DNA from 2 places in the Roseomonas elaeocarpi genome. Region 1 is predicted to be linked to the other one. Evidence: predicted binding sites of a transcription regulator. Region 1 holds the regulator's gene; the other holds the start of a gene.
The links. The regulator LexA, encoded in region 1, represses DNA repair genes until DNA is damaged. The targets are predictions, from matches to a motif close to TGTTCTANNTANGTTC.

Region 1 (7,497 bases):
CGCGCGGATCACGGCGCGCCCTGCCCTGCGACGTTCCTTGACCCTCCGCTCACCCAGGGATGAGGCTGGTGCCTCCGCGCGCCGCGGCCATGTCGCGCCGCCCGCCCTCCATTCCCCGAACCCGGGAGCAGTGAGCTGAGCGCCTCCCTGAAGCCGGTCCTGGCCCGCGTCGCCGCCGGCGAAACGCTGAGCGAGACCGAGGCCGAGGAGGCCTTCGGCGTCATCATGTCCGGCGAGGCGACGCCGGCGCAGATCGCCGGGCTGCTGATGGCCATGCGCGTGCGCGGCGAAACCGTGCCGGAGCTGACCGGCGCGGTGCGTGCCATGCGGTCGCGGATGATCCCGGTGGAGGCGCCGGCCGGCGCGGTGGACATCGTGGGCACTGGCGGTGACGCGGCCGGGACGCTGAACATTTCCACCGCCGCGGCGATCGTGGTGGCGGCCTGCGGCGTGCCGGTGGCCAAGCACGGCAACAAGGCCCAGTCCTCCTCCTCGGGCACGGCAGACGCCTTCGCGGCCATGGGCGTGAACCTGGAGGTCCCGATCGAGCGCCTGCCGGAGGTGCTGCGCGAGGCCGGGCTTGCCTTCCTCCTGGCGACCCGGCATCACGCGGCGCTGCGCCACGCGGCTGGCCCGCGCGTCGAGCTCGGCACCCGCACCATCTTCAACCTGCTCGGCCCGCTGGCGAGCCCGGCCCGCGTGCGGCGGCAGATGACGGGCGCCTTTTCCCCCCGCTGGCTGCGGCCGATGGCGGAAACCCTGGCGCGGCTGGGCAGCGAGCGCGCCTGGCTGGTGCACGGCCAGGGTCTCGACGAGCTCACGGTTGCCGGGCCCTCTCAAGTGGTCGAGCTGCGCGACGGCGCCTTGCGGGAGTTCACCGTCAGCCCGGCGGATGCCGGCCTGCCCGAGAGCCCGGCGGAAGCGCTGCGCGGCGGCACCCCGGCGCACAACGCCGCGGCGCTGCTGGCGCTGCTGGACGGCGTGCGCAGCCCCTATCGTGACTGTGTGGTACTGAACGCGGCAGCTTCCCTTGCAGTGGCCGGGCGGAGCGATGATCTGCGCGAAGCGGCCGACATGGCGTCGCGCGCGATCGACGGGGGTGCGGCACGGGACGTGCTGGAGCGCCTGCGTCGCGCCACGGCACCGGCGGTCGAACCCCAGGCTTGACGAGGTGGCTGGCGCCGCCGCAGGAAACCGCCGATGGACCAGCTGCCTCCCCTTTCCGCCCCCTCCCTCCGCCCTGGGGCCCAAACCGCCGGCGAGATGCCCGACGTGCTGGCCCGGATCATGGCGGAAAAGGCCGTCGAGGTTGAGGAACGCCGCCGCGCCGTGCCGCTCGCCGAGCTGGAAAAGCGCGCCGTTCACGCCCCGGCACCCCGCTCCTTCACCGGCGCCTTGTGTAACGCCGTGGGCGAGGGCCGCGTCGGCCTGATCGCCGAGATCAAGCGCTCCTCGCCGTCCGGCGGGCTGATCCGGCCGGACTTCCAGCCCGCCGCGCTGGCGAACTCCTACTGCAACGCCGGCGCCGCCTGCCTGTCGGTGCTGACCGACGGCCCGCATTTCGGCGGCAAGCTGGAGGATTTGGCCGAGGCCCGCGGCGCCTGCCACCTGCCGGCGCTGCGCAAGGACTTCCTGCTCGACCCCTATCAGGTCTTCGAGGCCCGCGTGGCGGGTGCCGACTGCGTGCTGCTGATCATGGCCGCCCTGTCGGACGCCCAGGCGCAGGAGCTCGAGGATACGGCGCGGAGCCTGGACATGTCGGTGCTGGCCGAGGTGCATGACGAGGCCGAGCTGCAGCGTGCCCTGGGGCTGGAAACCCGCCTCATCGGCATCAACAACCGCAACCTGCGCACGCTCAAGACCGACATCGGCATGACCGAGAAGCTGGCGCCGCTGGTGCCGGCCGACCGCATCCCGGTGGCCGAGAGCGGCATCCGCACGCCCGAGGACGTCCGCCGCATGTCCGCCGCCGGTGCCCGCTGCCTCCTGGTGGGTGAGCACCTGCTGCGCCAGCCCGATGTCGAGAGCGCCGCGCGCGGGCTGATCGAAGCGCTGTGAGCGGCGATTCGCTGACGCATTTCGATGCGTCCGGCCGCGCCCACATGGTCGACGTGGGCGCCAAGGGCGTTTCCGAGCGCCGCGCCGTGGCGGGCTGTGAGGTGGTGATGCAGCCCGAAACGCTGCGGCTGATCCGCGACGGCCGGGCTAGCAAGGGCGACGTGCTGGGCGTCGCGCGCCTGGCCGGGATCATGGCCGCCAAGCGCACCGCGGACCTGATCCCGCTCTGCCATCCCCTGCCCTTGAGCGCCGTGTCGCTGGAGCTGGAGGCCGCCGAGCCCGACCGTGTCACGGTGACCGCGACCGTGAAGACCACCGGGCGCACCGGCGTCGAGATGGAGGCGCTCACCGCCGCCACCGTCGCGGCGCTGACCATCTACGACATGTGCAAGGCGGTCGACCGCGGCATGCGGATCGAATCCGTGCGCCTGCTGCACAAGTCCGGTGGCAAGTCCGGCAGCTACGAGGCCATCTGATGATCCCGGTCGAGGAAGCGCTGATGCGGGTGCTCGGCGCGCTGTCGCCGGTTTCCGCCGAAACCGTGGCGCTGCCCGAGGCCTGGGGCCGCGTCCTGGCCCGCCCGGTCGCCGCGCGGCTGAGCCAGCCGCCGGCCGACGTGTCCGCCATGGACGGCTATGCGGTGCGCGCCGCCGATGCCACCGAGGGCGCCCGCCTCGCGCTGATCGGCGCCGCGCCGGCCGGGCACCCCTTCGAGGGTGAGGTCGGCTTCGGGCAGGCCGTGCGCATCTTCACCGGCGGCTTCGTGCCGCGCGGCGCCGACGGCATCCTGCTGCAGGAGGATGCGGAGCGGAGCGGCGACTCCGTGCTGGTCCGCGAGACCGTCCGCGCCGGCCGCTGGATCCGCGCCGCCGGCCTCGACTTCCGCGAGGGCGAGTCGCTGCTGCAACCCGGCCGAGCGCTGTCGGCCCGCGACGTTGGCCTGGCCGCGGCCGCCAACCATCCCTGGCTCACGGTGCATCGCCGCCCGACGGTCGGCATCCTGGCCACCGGCGATGAGATCGTGCTGCCCGGCGAGCCCCTGCCGCGCGGCAGCATCGTGTCCTCCAACGCCCACGCGCTGGCGGCACTGGTGCGAGCGGGCGGCGGGCAGCCGGTCGTCCTGCCGGTGGCACGCGACAGCGCCGAAGCGCTGGCGGACACCGTGGGTGCGGCTGCGCGCTGCGACATCCTGGTGACCTCGGGCGGGGCCAGCGTGGGCGAGCACGACCTCGTCCGCTCCGCCCTGGCGCCGCACGGCTTCGCCCAGGATTTCTGGCGGATCGCCATGCGCCCCGGCAAGCCGCTGATCTGGGGCCGGTTGGGCGAGGTTCCGTTGCTGGGCCTCCCCGGCAACCCGGTTTCCGCCCTGGTCTGCGGCATCCTCTTCCTGTTGCCAGCGCTGCGCCGGCTGTCGGGGCTGGAACGCTGCGAAACGCCGCTCACGCGCGCCGCCACCGCGACGGCGCTGCCCGCGAATGACGGGCGGCAGGACTACCTCCGCGCCCGCGTGGAACAGGTGGAAGGCGAGCTGCCGCGGGTCGAGGTTTTTGCCCGCCAGGACAGCTCCATGCTCCAGCTCCTGGCCGCGGCCTCGGCGCTGGTGATCCGCGCGCCGCATGCCGAGGCGCTTCCCGCCGGGGCCGAGGTGCGGATGATCGAACTGGGCAACCTCGGCATCTGACCCTTTGGTGAGCGGAAATCCCGGCTTTACAAGGGCGATTCGCTTGACCGGCGGTGTGGAACCTTTCTAGAACAGCGCAGTTTCTCCTTTTGTTCGACACGGCGCTCGGAAAGGTGCTTTCATGCTCACCCGCAAGCAACACGAGCTGCTCGTCTTCATCGATCAGCACCTGCGTCAGACCGGCTTCTCGCCCTCCTTCGAGGAAATGAAGGAGGCGCTGAACCTCCGCTCGAAGTCCGGCATCCACCGCCTGATCACCGCCCTGGAAGAGCGCGGCTTCCTGCGCCGCCGCGCACACCGCGCCCGGGCGTTGGAGGTCGTGCGGCTGCCGGAGAACGTAGGCAAGACGCCCACGGCACCCGCGACGGCGGCGCCCGCCTCGCTGGGTTCCCCCCTGGGTTCTCCTGTGGGCTCCAACGTCATCCGCGCGAACTTCAACTCCGCGCCGGCGGCCAATGCCGCGGCCGCAGCGGCCGCGGCGGTGGTGCAGCTGCCGCTCTATGGCCGGATCGCCGCGGGCCTGCCGATCGAGGCGATGCGCGACGCCGGGGCCAGCGTCGAGGTTCCGGCCGCGCTGCTGACGGGCGGCGACCACTACGCGCTCGAGGTTTCGGGCGACTCGATGATCGAGGCCGGCATCCTCGACAGCGACACGGTGATCATCCGCCGCAGCGACACCGCCGAGAACGGCGCCATCGTGGTGGCCCTGATCGACGACAACGAGGTCACCCTGAAGCGCCTGCGCCGCAAGGGGAACTCGCTGGCGCTGGAGCCCGCCAACGTCCGCTACGAGACGCGCATCTTCGGGCCCGACCGCGTCAAGGTTCAGGGCACGCTGGTCGGTCTGCTGCGCCGCTACTGAGCGCCGCCCTCGTCCGTCTTCGCCATGGGCTCGCGCGCCCGTGGCACGGGCGGCGGGGGAACCCAGGGCCGGTTGCCGCGCCAGGCCCGGTCCGAAACGACCCGGACGGCACCGCCCTCCAGCCAGATCGCGTGCGGACCGTCGCGCCACACGCTGAAGCGGTCGACCGTGGCGGACGCGCGCGATGCAGGTGCGCAGCGACCGCGGATCGGTTCCGCCGAGATCAGGATGTCGGCGTCGTCGCAATGGCTCGCCCGGACCTCGGCACCCGCGCCCTTCCTGCCGGACAGGGGTGATCGCAGCAGTGCCGCCGTGGTGCTTCCCTCCGAAGGCTGAAGCAGGCAGGCGTCCGCGGAGCAGCGGGCGCTACCCTCACCGACCGTGCCGCTCACCGGGAACGCCGCGAGTTCCGCCTCGCCCCAGCCGCGCAGCCAGCCGCTTTCCACGAAGTCATTTCTGCCGCTCTGCTGCGCCAGCACGCCCGCAAGGCTGCGGAAGGCGATCAGCCGCGCATCCGAGGACACCAGCAGGTCGGGCGGCCGCGCGAATTCGCCCGCGCCCAGCCCCAGCAGGATCAGCGGCAATCCCAGCAGGCGCAGGCGGGTCTGCCAAAGGCACAACCAGCAGAAGCCGAGGCTGAAGACCAGCAGCCCCCAGGCCGGGATCGGCGTGGCGGTGGCCGTTGAGCCGGGCAGCGCCGCCACCGTTCGGGCCGTCCAGAGCACCAGCTCCGTTCCCCAGCCCATCGGCACCAGCGCCAGGGCCTCCACCCCGAAGGGCATCAGCAGCACGGCCAGCATGCCCGCCGGCATCACCAGCACCGAGGTGATGGGCACCGCCACCGCGTTGGCCAGCACGCCGTAGAGCTGCAGCCGCCCGAAATGGTGCAGCCCGAAGGGCGTGGTGGCGAGGCCCGCCAGCAGCGAGGTCAACACCAGCCCGAGGATTGCCATCAGCCCGCGCCGCCAGAGCTCGCCCTCGCCACGTAGCCGCTCGATCAGCGGGTGCAGCACTTCCCAGCCGGCGATCAGCGCCAGCACGGCGGCAAACGACATCTGGAAGGAGGGTCCGGTCACCGCCACCGGGCTCCACAGCAGCACCGCCGCGGCGGCCAGCGCCAGGCTGCGTAGCGACAGCACCCGCCGGCCCAGCACGATCGCCAGCGTCGCCAGCGCCGCCGTGGCGAGGGAGCGCAGCATCGGCACCTGCGACCCCGTCAGCACCGTGTAGGCCGCGCCCAGGATCAGCCCGGCGACGGCCGCCACGGCCTTGCTGTTGAACCGGGTGGCGAGCGGCGGCACCAGCGCCACCAGCGTCCGCACCACCGTCATGCCGAGGCCCATCACGATCACGATGTGCAGCCCCGACACCGACAGCAGGTGCGCGAGGCCGCTGTCGCGCATCGCCGCCACGGCGTCGCGCGGGATGGGCGACTGGCTGCCGGTCAGCATGGCGCTCGCGACGCTGCCGGTGCCGCCCTGGCCAAGCACCGCCATGACGCGTCGTTCCAACAGGCTGCGCAGCCCGGCGAAGCTGCCACCCTGCCCGTGTTCCAGAACCTCCACCGGGCCCAGCGCCGTGCCGCTGCCGGCCAGCCCGTCGAAGAAGGCGTCGCGCTGGAAATCCCAGGCGCCCGGCGCCGCCGGACCGGAGGGCGGGCGCAGCAGGGCGCGGACCCGCACGAGGCTGCCGACCTCCACCAGCGCGGCGTCGTCGGCGCGCAGGCGAAGGCGCAGGTCGCGCTCCAGCGGGTTCCCGCCGCCGAGCCGGGGTTCCTCCAGCCGCAGCCGCCGCGCGCCGGGCAGCAGGTCGACGGCGGCGACGCGGCCGGTGACCACGGTGGCCTGTCGCGGCAGGTCCGGCATCGGCGGCGCGGCCACGGTGGACCAGAGGGCCGCCGAGAAGCCGATCGCCGCCGCCGTGGGGATCGCCGCCGGCAGCGCCCAGGCCGAGCCCCGCGCCCATAGCCCCAGGCTCAGCAGCAGAAAGGGCGCGGGCAGCCAGAGCCAGACCGCGGAAGGTTCCACCCGCAGCGCGAAGTAGAACAGCACGCCGCCACCCAGGCTCACCGCCAGCCAGGGCGGCAGGCGCACCCATTCCGCCGCTGCCGCGCCGATCGCGGCATCGCGGAAGCGGGATCGGAGGCCGGGTGCTTCGGCGGGAAGGATGGCGAGCGACAAGCGCGCGACAATCCCCGCAGCGGCGGGGCAATGCAACCGGCACTTGTGGCGCGCACTGTTCAGGATCGCTGCGCCGGGTGTTTTTCCGCTGCCCTGCGTTCGGTGCGCTTCAACTCCGGCGCGGCCGGATGCTAAGGCGCCTGCATGACCGTACGCACCCGTTTCGCCCCCTCGCCCACCGGCTACCTCCATATTGGCGGGGCGCGGACGGCGCTGTTCAACTACCTTTTTGCCCGGCACAACGGCGGCCAGTACCTCCTGCGCATCGAGGACACCGACAAGGCGCGCTCCACCCCGGAAGCGGTGCGGCAGATCGAGGAAAGCCTGGCCTGGCTGGGCCTCTCGCCCGACGAGCCGCCGGTGATGCAGTCCACCCGCGAGGCGCGCCACGCCGAGGTCGCCCGGCAGCTGCTGGCGGAGGGCAAGGCCTACCTCGCCTTCGACACGGCCGAGGAACTGGCCGCGATGCGCGAGCTGGCGATGAAGGAAGGCCGCCCGCCGCGCTACGACGGCCGCTGGCGCGACCGCGACCCGAGCGAGGCGCCGCCGGGCGTGCCGGGCGCGATCCGCATCAAGGCGCCACGCGGCGGCGAGACGGTGGTGGACGACCTCGTGCAGGGCGAGGTCCGGGTGGCCGACACCGAGCTCGACGACATGATCATCCTGCGCTCGGACGGCACGCCGACCTACCTCCACGCGGTGGTGGTGGACGACCA
Region 2 (7,497 bases), on a different contig from region 1:
TTGCTCGGCCACGGGAAGCAGCGGCGCGCGGGTCCGCGGCGAGGCGATGACGCCCATGTGGTGCAGCATGAACTTGAGGCCAGGAAAGACGCCTGCCTGCACCAGGAGGTCGATCACCTCGTTGCAGGCGGACTGCAGCCGCATCGCTTCCTCGACCTGCCCGGCCGCGAGGGCCTGCTGCATGCGACGGTAGCGGCCGCCCATGACGTTGTAGGTGCTGCCGATGCCGCCGTTGGCACCCGACACCATCCCAGCCAGGAACACCTCGTCGTAGCCGTTCAGCAGCAGGGTGCCGGGATAGCGGCGGCGGAGCTGCTCCATCTGGTACATGTCGATGCTGGTCTGCTTGATCCCGATGACGCCCGGGATGGCCAGCAGGCGGTCCAGCTCGGCGAGCGAGAAGCTGACGGAGCTCATGGCCGGGATGTTGTAGATCACCAGGGGCAGGCCCTGCGCCGCCTCCACGATGTCCCGGTAATAGCCGGTGATCGCGTCCTTGCCGTGGGGAAAGTAGATCGGCGGGATCGCGGACACGGCGTCGTAGCCCGCCTCGGCGCAGGCGCGCGCCAGGGCGACCGCGTCGCGCGTGCTGATCGCCCCGACATGACCGATCAGCTTCGCCTGGCCGCGGGCCTCGTCGGCCACGACGCGCAGGCCTTCCCGCCGCTCCTCCACGGATTGCATGAGCGACTCGCCGGTGGAGCCGCCGACGTAAAGCCCGTCGATGCCCTGGCGCAGCACGAAGCGCGCGAGCGATCGCTGGCAGGTCTCCGCGAAGCCTTCCTGCGCGTCGAAGGGCGTGGGAAGGGCGGCGTAGAGCCGCGCCAGCCCGCCCGGGTCCTGCGTCACCATATCAGTTGTTCCTTCTTGCGTTGCCTTCGTCGCACCCCATCGGACCGCGTTGCCCGCGGCGAGGATGCGGCGACCTCCATAGCCTGAGCGATGAACAGCCTCACTCCAAGGCCGCAGGCGTGATGACGGGCGTGTTTCCGCGACGCGAGGACGCCCCGCCGGTGCCGCCCGCACCGGGGCGCCCCGCGCCCTTCCAGGCCAGGCGGGTGGCACCGGCCTCGGGGGCCATGCGCGGCTGCGGATTATGCTCCGCTGCCGCCGGGGCAGCGAAGCAGGGCGTCCCCCTCCGCACCGCCGCCGGCAGCAACAGGACCTGCCGCCGCTGCACAGGGGCCGGGATCAGAGCCAAGGCCAAAGCCACAATCCCCGCCCGCCGCGGATGCGCCAGGGCTTCTCCCGCGGGACGGCGTTCCTACATTCCTGAAGGCTCAGCATCCTGGCGCCCTTCGCGCGGCCTCCCCGGCTCGCCGCGCTGCCACTCCGGGTGAGCACCCGCCGCCCCGGTCGCGCAGGCGGGATGACGGGGTATGGGACGGGACCGGCACTGCCATGGACATCAGGGAACTGTCAGCGATCGATGGATGATCAGCGGAGAGTAAACGACCCGGTCGAACAGCTGATCGGCCTCCTGTCGCGCCTGCCCGGCTATGGCCGCCGCTCGGCCCGCCGCGCGGTGCTGCGGATGCTGCAGGACCCGGCGCGGCTGATGCTGCCGCTGGCCGACGGCTTGCGCGCCGCGGCCGAGGCGGTGCGCCCCTGCGAGACCTGCGGCAACCTCGACGTCACCTCGCCCTGCCATGTCTGCCGCGACCCGCATCGCGAACGCGGACTGGTCTGCGTGGTGGAAGGCGTGGCCGATCTCTGGGCGCTGGAACGGGCGGGGGCGCATCGCGGCCTCTACCACGTGCTGGGCGGGCTGCTGTCGGCGCTGGGCGGCGTGGGGCCAGAGGATCTGAGCATCCAGCCGCTGGTGCGCCGCGTGGCGGAGGAGGGCGTGCGCGAGGTCATCCTGGCGCTGCCGGCCACGGTGGAGGGCGCCACCACCGGCCACTACCTCGGCGACCGCCTCCACGACCTGCCGGTGCAGGTGACGCGGCTGGCACAGGGCGTGCCGATGGGCGGCGCGCTGGACGTGCTGGACGACGGCACCCTGGCCGCGGCGCTGCGGGCGCGCCGGCCGGTGTGATCCGGAGGGTTCGCCCGTGGCCGGGGAGGAGGAGAAAGAATTCTCCCCCTCCCCGGACCCCTTCCCCTCATCTTTTTTCAGGACGCTGCCGCGGGAACGTGGCCAGGGCTGTGCGCTCCGGCTCATCGAGCCGGAGCGAGGGACGCGTCAGCCTGAGCTGACAGGAAGCTTTGCTTCTTTTCAGAAGCGCTGGCGGCCGTATCGCGCCCACCCCGCCACCATCCCGCGGCAGCGTCCCGAAAAAAGATGAGTGGGGGTCCGGGGGAGAGAATTCCTTCTCTCCCCCGGCCACGGCAGCGCCCCGCCTCCACTCCGATCAGAGCGCGCTCTTCTTGTCCTGGTACACCGCGAGCGAGCCGATCGAGTTGCCGCCATCCACCGGCAGCGACGCGCCGGTGATGTAGCTGCTGGCGCTGCTGGCCAGGAACAGCGCGGCATCGCGCACGTCCTCGTAGCGCGTGGCGCGTCCGGCGGGGATGTTGGCGGTGGTGGTCGCGGCATGCGTCTCGCTCACCGGGCTGACGCTGCTGCCGGCGGCGAAGCCGGGCTCCAGCGCGTTCACCCGGATGCCGTATTCCGCCAGCTCGATCGCGAAGCCCTTGGTGATCCGGTCTAGCGCCGTCTTGGAGGTGCAGTAGGGCGCCACGGTACGGCGCATCTTGCGCGCGGCGCCGGAGGAGATGTTGATCACGCTGCCCCGCACGCCCGCCGCGATCATGTTCTTGGCCACCGCGCGCGTCAGCAGGAAGGGCGCGCGCAGGTTGATGTCGAAGATGCGGTCCCATTCCTCGGCATCCACGTCGAGCAGGAAGGCGCTGGGATAAACGCCGGCGTTGTTCACCAGCACGTCGGCGCTGTTCCAGCGCGAGGCAACCGCCGCCGCCAGCGCCTCGATCGCCGCGGCGTCGCGCAGGTCGGCAGCGTGGCGGAAGCCGTCCGGGCCGAGTTCCATGCCCTCCAGCGCGGCGACGTCCGTGTCAGTGAGGCACAGGCTGGCGCCAGCCTCGGCAAAGGCGCGCGCCAGCCAGCGGCCGATCACGCCGCCCGCCCCGGTCACCACCACGCGCTTGCCCACCATCTCGGCTGCGAAGTCCATCTGCGCCCTCCTTTCCGCCGGTGCGGCGGCGCCCACGGTCATACCGGCTCCGCCGGCTGCGGGGAACGCGGCACCGGGGTGGCGCAAGGGCGCGCGCCGCATCGCCGGCGCCCTGCGCCCGGCTGTCTCGCGGGCTGCCGCGTTAAGACCTTATCCGGCGGCGGCATCCGGCAGGTCCGGCAGGGTCGCGGGAACGGCTGGACAGGACACGCCGGCGCCCGAGCTGGCACGGAGAAGAAGGATCACCATGAACAACCGCCGTAACTTCCTGGCCGGCAGCGCCGGGGCGATGGGCCTCGGGGCGCTGGGGGCGGGCACCCTGGGGATCGCGCTGACAACAGGCCCGGCCGTGGCGCAGCAAGCCACCCGGTCCCCCGCGGCGACGCCGCCGCAGCTGGTCCTGCCGGCGCTGCCCGTGCCAACGCTGCAGGTCAACGGGCAGGAGGCGGAGTTCCCCGTGCGCCGCATCTACTGTGTCGGCCGCAACTACCTCGCCCATGTCGAGGAGCTGAACCACGACACGCGTGAGGCGCCGTTCTTTTTCCAGAAGGCGCGCGACATGCTGGTGCGCACCGGCGGCGAGGTCGCCTATCCCAGCCGCACCGAGGATTACGAGCACGAGGTCGAGCTGGTGCTGGCCATGAAGTCGGGCGGCATGAACATCACGCCGGAAGAGGCGATGGGCCACGTCTACGGCTACGCCGTCGGTCTCGACATGACGCGGCGCGACCTGCAGAACCGCGCGCAGGAAAAGCGCCAGCCCTGGGAAGCCGGCAAGTCCTTCGACCAGTCCGCCCCCTGCGGCCCGATCACGCCGATGGGCGCGGCCCCGATGCGGGACGCGCGCATCCACCTCGCAGTCAACGGACGCACCGTGACCGACGGCAACATCAAGGACATGATCTGGAACCCGGCCGAGATCGTGGCGCAGCTCTCGACGCTGTTCGCCATCGCGGCGGGTGACCTGATCTACACCGGGACGCCGGCCGGTGTGGGCAAGGTGGGGCCGGGCGACACGCTGCTCGCCCAGGTCGACGGGCTGAGCGACCTCGAGGTGCGGATCGTGCAGGGCTGAGCGCGGCGCGGGTCCCGCCCTTTCCGGCGGGACCCGCGGCACCTTCGGCCCCTCAGCTTCACCCCTCAGGCGCGGCCGGGCACCGCCGGCTGCGGCATCGCCTGTGCCGGCGGTGCCTCGTTCAGAGCGCGGGCGGAGCGCGCCGCTTCCGCCGCGGCGGCCTCGCGCCCCCAGCGGGCGGCCAGCGCGGCGCAGACCATCAGCTGGATCTGGTGGAACAGCATGATCGGCAGCACGATCAGGCTGACGGTGCTGGCCGGGAACAGCAGGCTCGCCATCGGGATGCCGCTGGCCAGGCTCTTCTTGGAGCCGCAGAACAGGATGGTGATCCGGTCCTCGCGGTTGAAGCCGAGCCGCTTGCCGGCGAAATGGGTGATCCCCAGCACCACCGCCAGCAGCACGGAATTGGCGATCAGCAGCTCCACGAGGCTGAGCGCGTCCACCTGGTGCCAGAGGCCGTTCACCACGCCCTCGCTGAAGGCGCCGTAGACCACGAACAGGATCGAGCCGCGGTCCACGTAGCCCACCACCTGCTTGTGGCGGTTCAGGAAGGGCAGGATCCAGCGCCGCACCAGCTGCCCCAGCACGAAGGGCAGCAGCAGCTGCAGCATGATGCCCTTGATCGCCCCCAGCGACACGCCGGCGCCGTTGGTGGTGGTCATCAGGAAGCCCACCAGCACGGGCGTCAGCACGATGCCCACGAGGTTGCTCAGCGAGGCCGAGCACAGCGCCGCCGGCACGTTGCCGCGCGCGATCGAGGTAAAGGCGATCGAGCTCTGCACCGTGGAGGGCAGCACGCCCAGGAACACGATGCCCGCCGCCAGCTCAGGCCCCAGGATCGGGCGCATGGCGTAGCTCAGCCCCAGTGCCAGCACCGGAAAGATCACGTAGGTCGCCACGAACACCGTCAGCTGCAGGCGCCAGTTGGTGATGCCGTCGATCACCGCCTCGCGCGACAGGCGCGCGCCGTACAGGAAGAACAGCAGCGCGATGGCAAGGTCGGTGGCATCGTCCACCACCACCGCACCCACGCCGCGCGCGGGCAGGAGGCTGGCCAGCACCACCATCGAGACGATCAGCAGGATGTACGGGTCGATCCTGAGCCGCGCGAGCAGCGAGGGCTTCGGCTTCACCGGCACGGCGGAGGCCTTGGTGGGGGTGGGGGTGGCTGTCGGGCTGGCCATGCTGGGCGGCCTTTTTCCAGTGAGAAGGGGTTCAGCGCCTTCTGCGCCATGCAGCGCGGCAATGACAGCGTTAACAGCCATCGCGTATCGTGATGGCCATGGCCGACCTCGACCCTGTTCTACTGCGGACCTTCCTCGTCGTCGCGGAAACCCGCCACTTCACCGAGGCGGGGCACCGGCTGGGCCTGCGCCAGTCCACCGTCAGCCAGCACATCCACCGCCTGGAAGCGGCGGTGGAACGGCCGCTGCTGCTGCGCGACACCCACGGCGCCTCGCTCACCCCGGATGGCGAGGCGATGCGCGGGTTCGCGGCCCGCATCCTGGAGGCCAACGACCGCGCATCCGCCTTTTTCCGCGGCACGGAGCTGCGCGGGCGGCTGCGCTTCGGCACCTCCGAGGACCTCGTGCTGTCCCGCCTGCCGGGCATCCTGCGGGAATTCGTGCGCTCCAACCCGCTGGTGGACCTCGACCTGACGGTGGGGCTGAGCAGCACCCTGCATGACGGGCTGGAAGCGGGCGAGCTGGACCTGATCTTCGCCAAGCGCCGCGCGGGCGAGGAGCGCGGCCGCCTCGTCTGGCGCGAACGCCTGGCCTGGGTGGGGGCGCGCGACACCGTCGTGGACCCCGCAGCACCTGTGCCACTGGTGGTCTACCCGTCGCGCTCGATCACCCGCAACCTCGCGGTGGAGGCGATGGAGCGGGCCGGGCGGTCCTGGCGCGTGTCGTGTTCCAGCGGCAGCCTCAGCGGGCTGACCGCGGCGGTGCAGGCGGGGCTGGGCGTTTCCGCGCAGTCGCGCCTGCTGCTGCGGGGCGAGTTGGTGGAGCTCCGCAGTCCGGAGCTGCCGCCGCTGGAAGAGGTCGAGTTCGTACTGATGGGCCGCGCCAGTCGTTTGCGCGGCCCGGCCGCGGCGCTGGCCAGCGTGATCGCCCGCAACGCCGAGCGCCTGCAGGATGCGGCCTGAGGCGCGGCGGCCTCCGCCTCCCTCACGGTCCGGCAACACCCCCGAACACATCTGGCGAACAAATCTGGAACGGCCGGGCGTCCGAAGCGATGACCGCGCAGCCCGAAACCCTTAAACTCCGCCGCGCCCGCCACCGACCGGAGCCCCGCGACTGATCGCCGCCGCCGAAGCCGTTGAAGGGGCCGCCGTAGCCGCCCCCGTCCCGCCGATGCGCAAGATCATCCACGTCGACATGGATGCCTTCTACGCCTCGGTGGAACAGCGCGACGACCCGGCGCTGCGCGGCCGGCCGCTGGCGGTCGGCGGGTCGCGCGAACGGGGCGTGGTGGCGGCGGCCAGCTACGAGGCGCGGCGCTTCGGGGTGCATTCCGCCATGTCCTCGGCCGTGGCTCGGCGGCTGTGCCCGGACCTCGTCTTCGTGGCGCCGCGCTTCGAGGTGTACCGCGCCATCTCGGCCGAGATCCGCGCGATCTTCGCCCGCTACACGCCCCTGATCGAGCCGCTCTCGCTGGATGAGGCCTACCTGGACGTCACCGAGAACATCCCGGGCATCCCCTCAGCGACGCGCATTGCCGAGGAGATCCGCGCCGCCATCCGCGAGGCGACCGGCCTCACCGCCTCGGCCGGGGTGTCCTACAACAAGTTCCTGGCCAAGCTCGCCTCCGACCACCGCAAGCCGGACGGGCTCTTCGTGATCACCCCGCGCATGGGCCCCGCTTTCGTGGAGGACTTGCCGGTGGGCAAGTTCCACGGCATCGGCCCGCGCACCGCCGAGAAGATGCAGGCGCTGGGCATCCACACCGGCCTCGATCTGCGCGCGCAGAGCCGGTTGTTTCTGCAGGAGCGTTTCGGCAAGGCTGGCAACCACTACCACGCCATCGCGCGCGGGCTGGACGACCGGCCGGTGCGCGCCGACCGGCAGCGCAAGTCGGTGGGGGCGGAAAACACCTTTGCCCGCGACCTCAGCCAGTTCGAGGAGATGCGCGACGCCCTGCGCCCGCTGGTGGCCAAGGTCTGGCAGCACTGCGAGCGCCACCGCGTGTCCGGCCGCACCGTGACGCTGAAGGTGAAGTTCGCCGACTTCCGGCAGATCACCCGCAGCCGCTCGGTGGCGCCGGTCACGGGCGCGACGGGGCTGGAAC

Region 2: a site for LexA is predicted at 6,412-6,427, ahead of dinB (DNA polymerase IV). Genes of this name have one in related genera too.

What each region holds. Positions count from the first base shown of each region.
Region 1 covers NZ_JBHLUN010000015.1:22,470-29,966, reverse strand. Annotated here, with positions in the region: gene trpD (anthranilate phosphoribosyltransferase) at 136-1,167, shown strand; gene trpC (indole-3-glycerol phosphate synthase TrpC) at 1,201-2,058, shown strand; gene moaC (cyclic pyranopterin monophosphate synthase MoaC) at 2,055-2,534, shown strand; gene ACFFGY_RS19225 (molybdopterin molybdotransferase MoeA) at 2,534-3,739, shown strand; gene lexA (transcriptional repressor LexA) at 3,861-4,601, shown strand; gene ACFFGY_RS19215 (ComEC/Rec2 family competence protein) at 4,595-6,781, opposite strand; gene gltX (glutamate--tRNA ligase) at 6,926-7,497, shown strand, end outside.
Region 2 covers NZ_JBHLUN010000012.1:108,777-116,273, forward strand. Annotated here, with positions in the region: gene ACFFGY_RS17050 (N-acetylneuraminate lyase) at 1-852, opposite strand, end outside; gene recR (recombination mediator RecR) at 1,430-2,038, shown strand; gene ACFFGY_RS17060 (SDR family NAD(P)-dependent oxidoreductase) at 2,355-3,134, opposite strand; gene ACFFGY_RS17065 (fumarylacetoacetate hydrolase family protein) at 3,382-4,209, shown strand; gene ACFFGY_RS17070 (bile acid:sodium symporter family protein) at 4,275-5,393, opposite strand; gene ACFFGY_RS17075 (LysR substrate-binding domain-containing protein) at 5,492-6,355, shown strand; gene dinB (DNA polymerase IV) at 6,564-7,497, shown strand, end outside.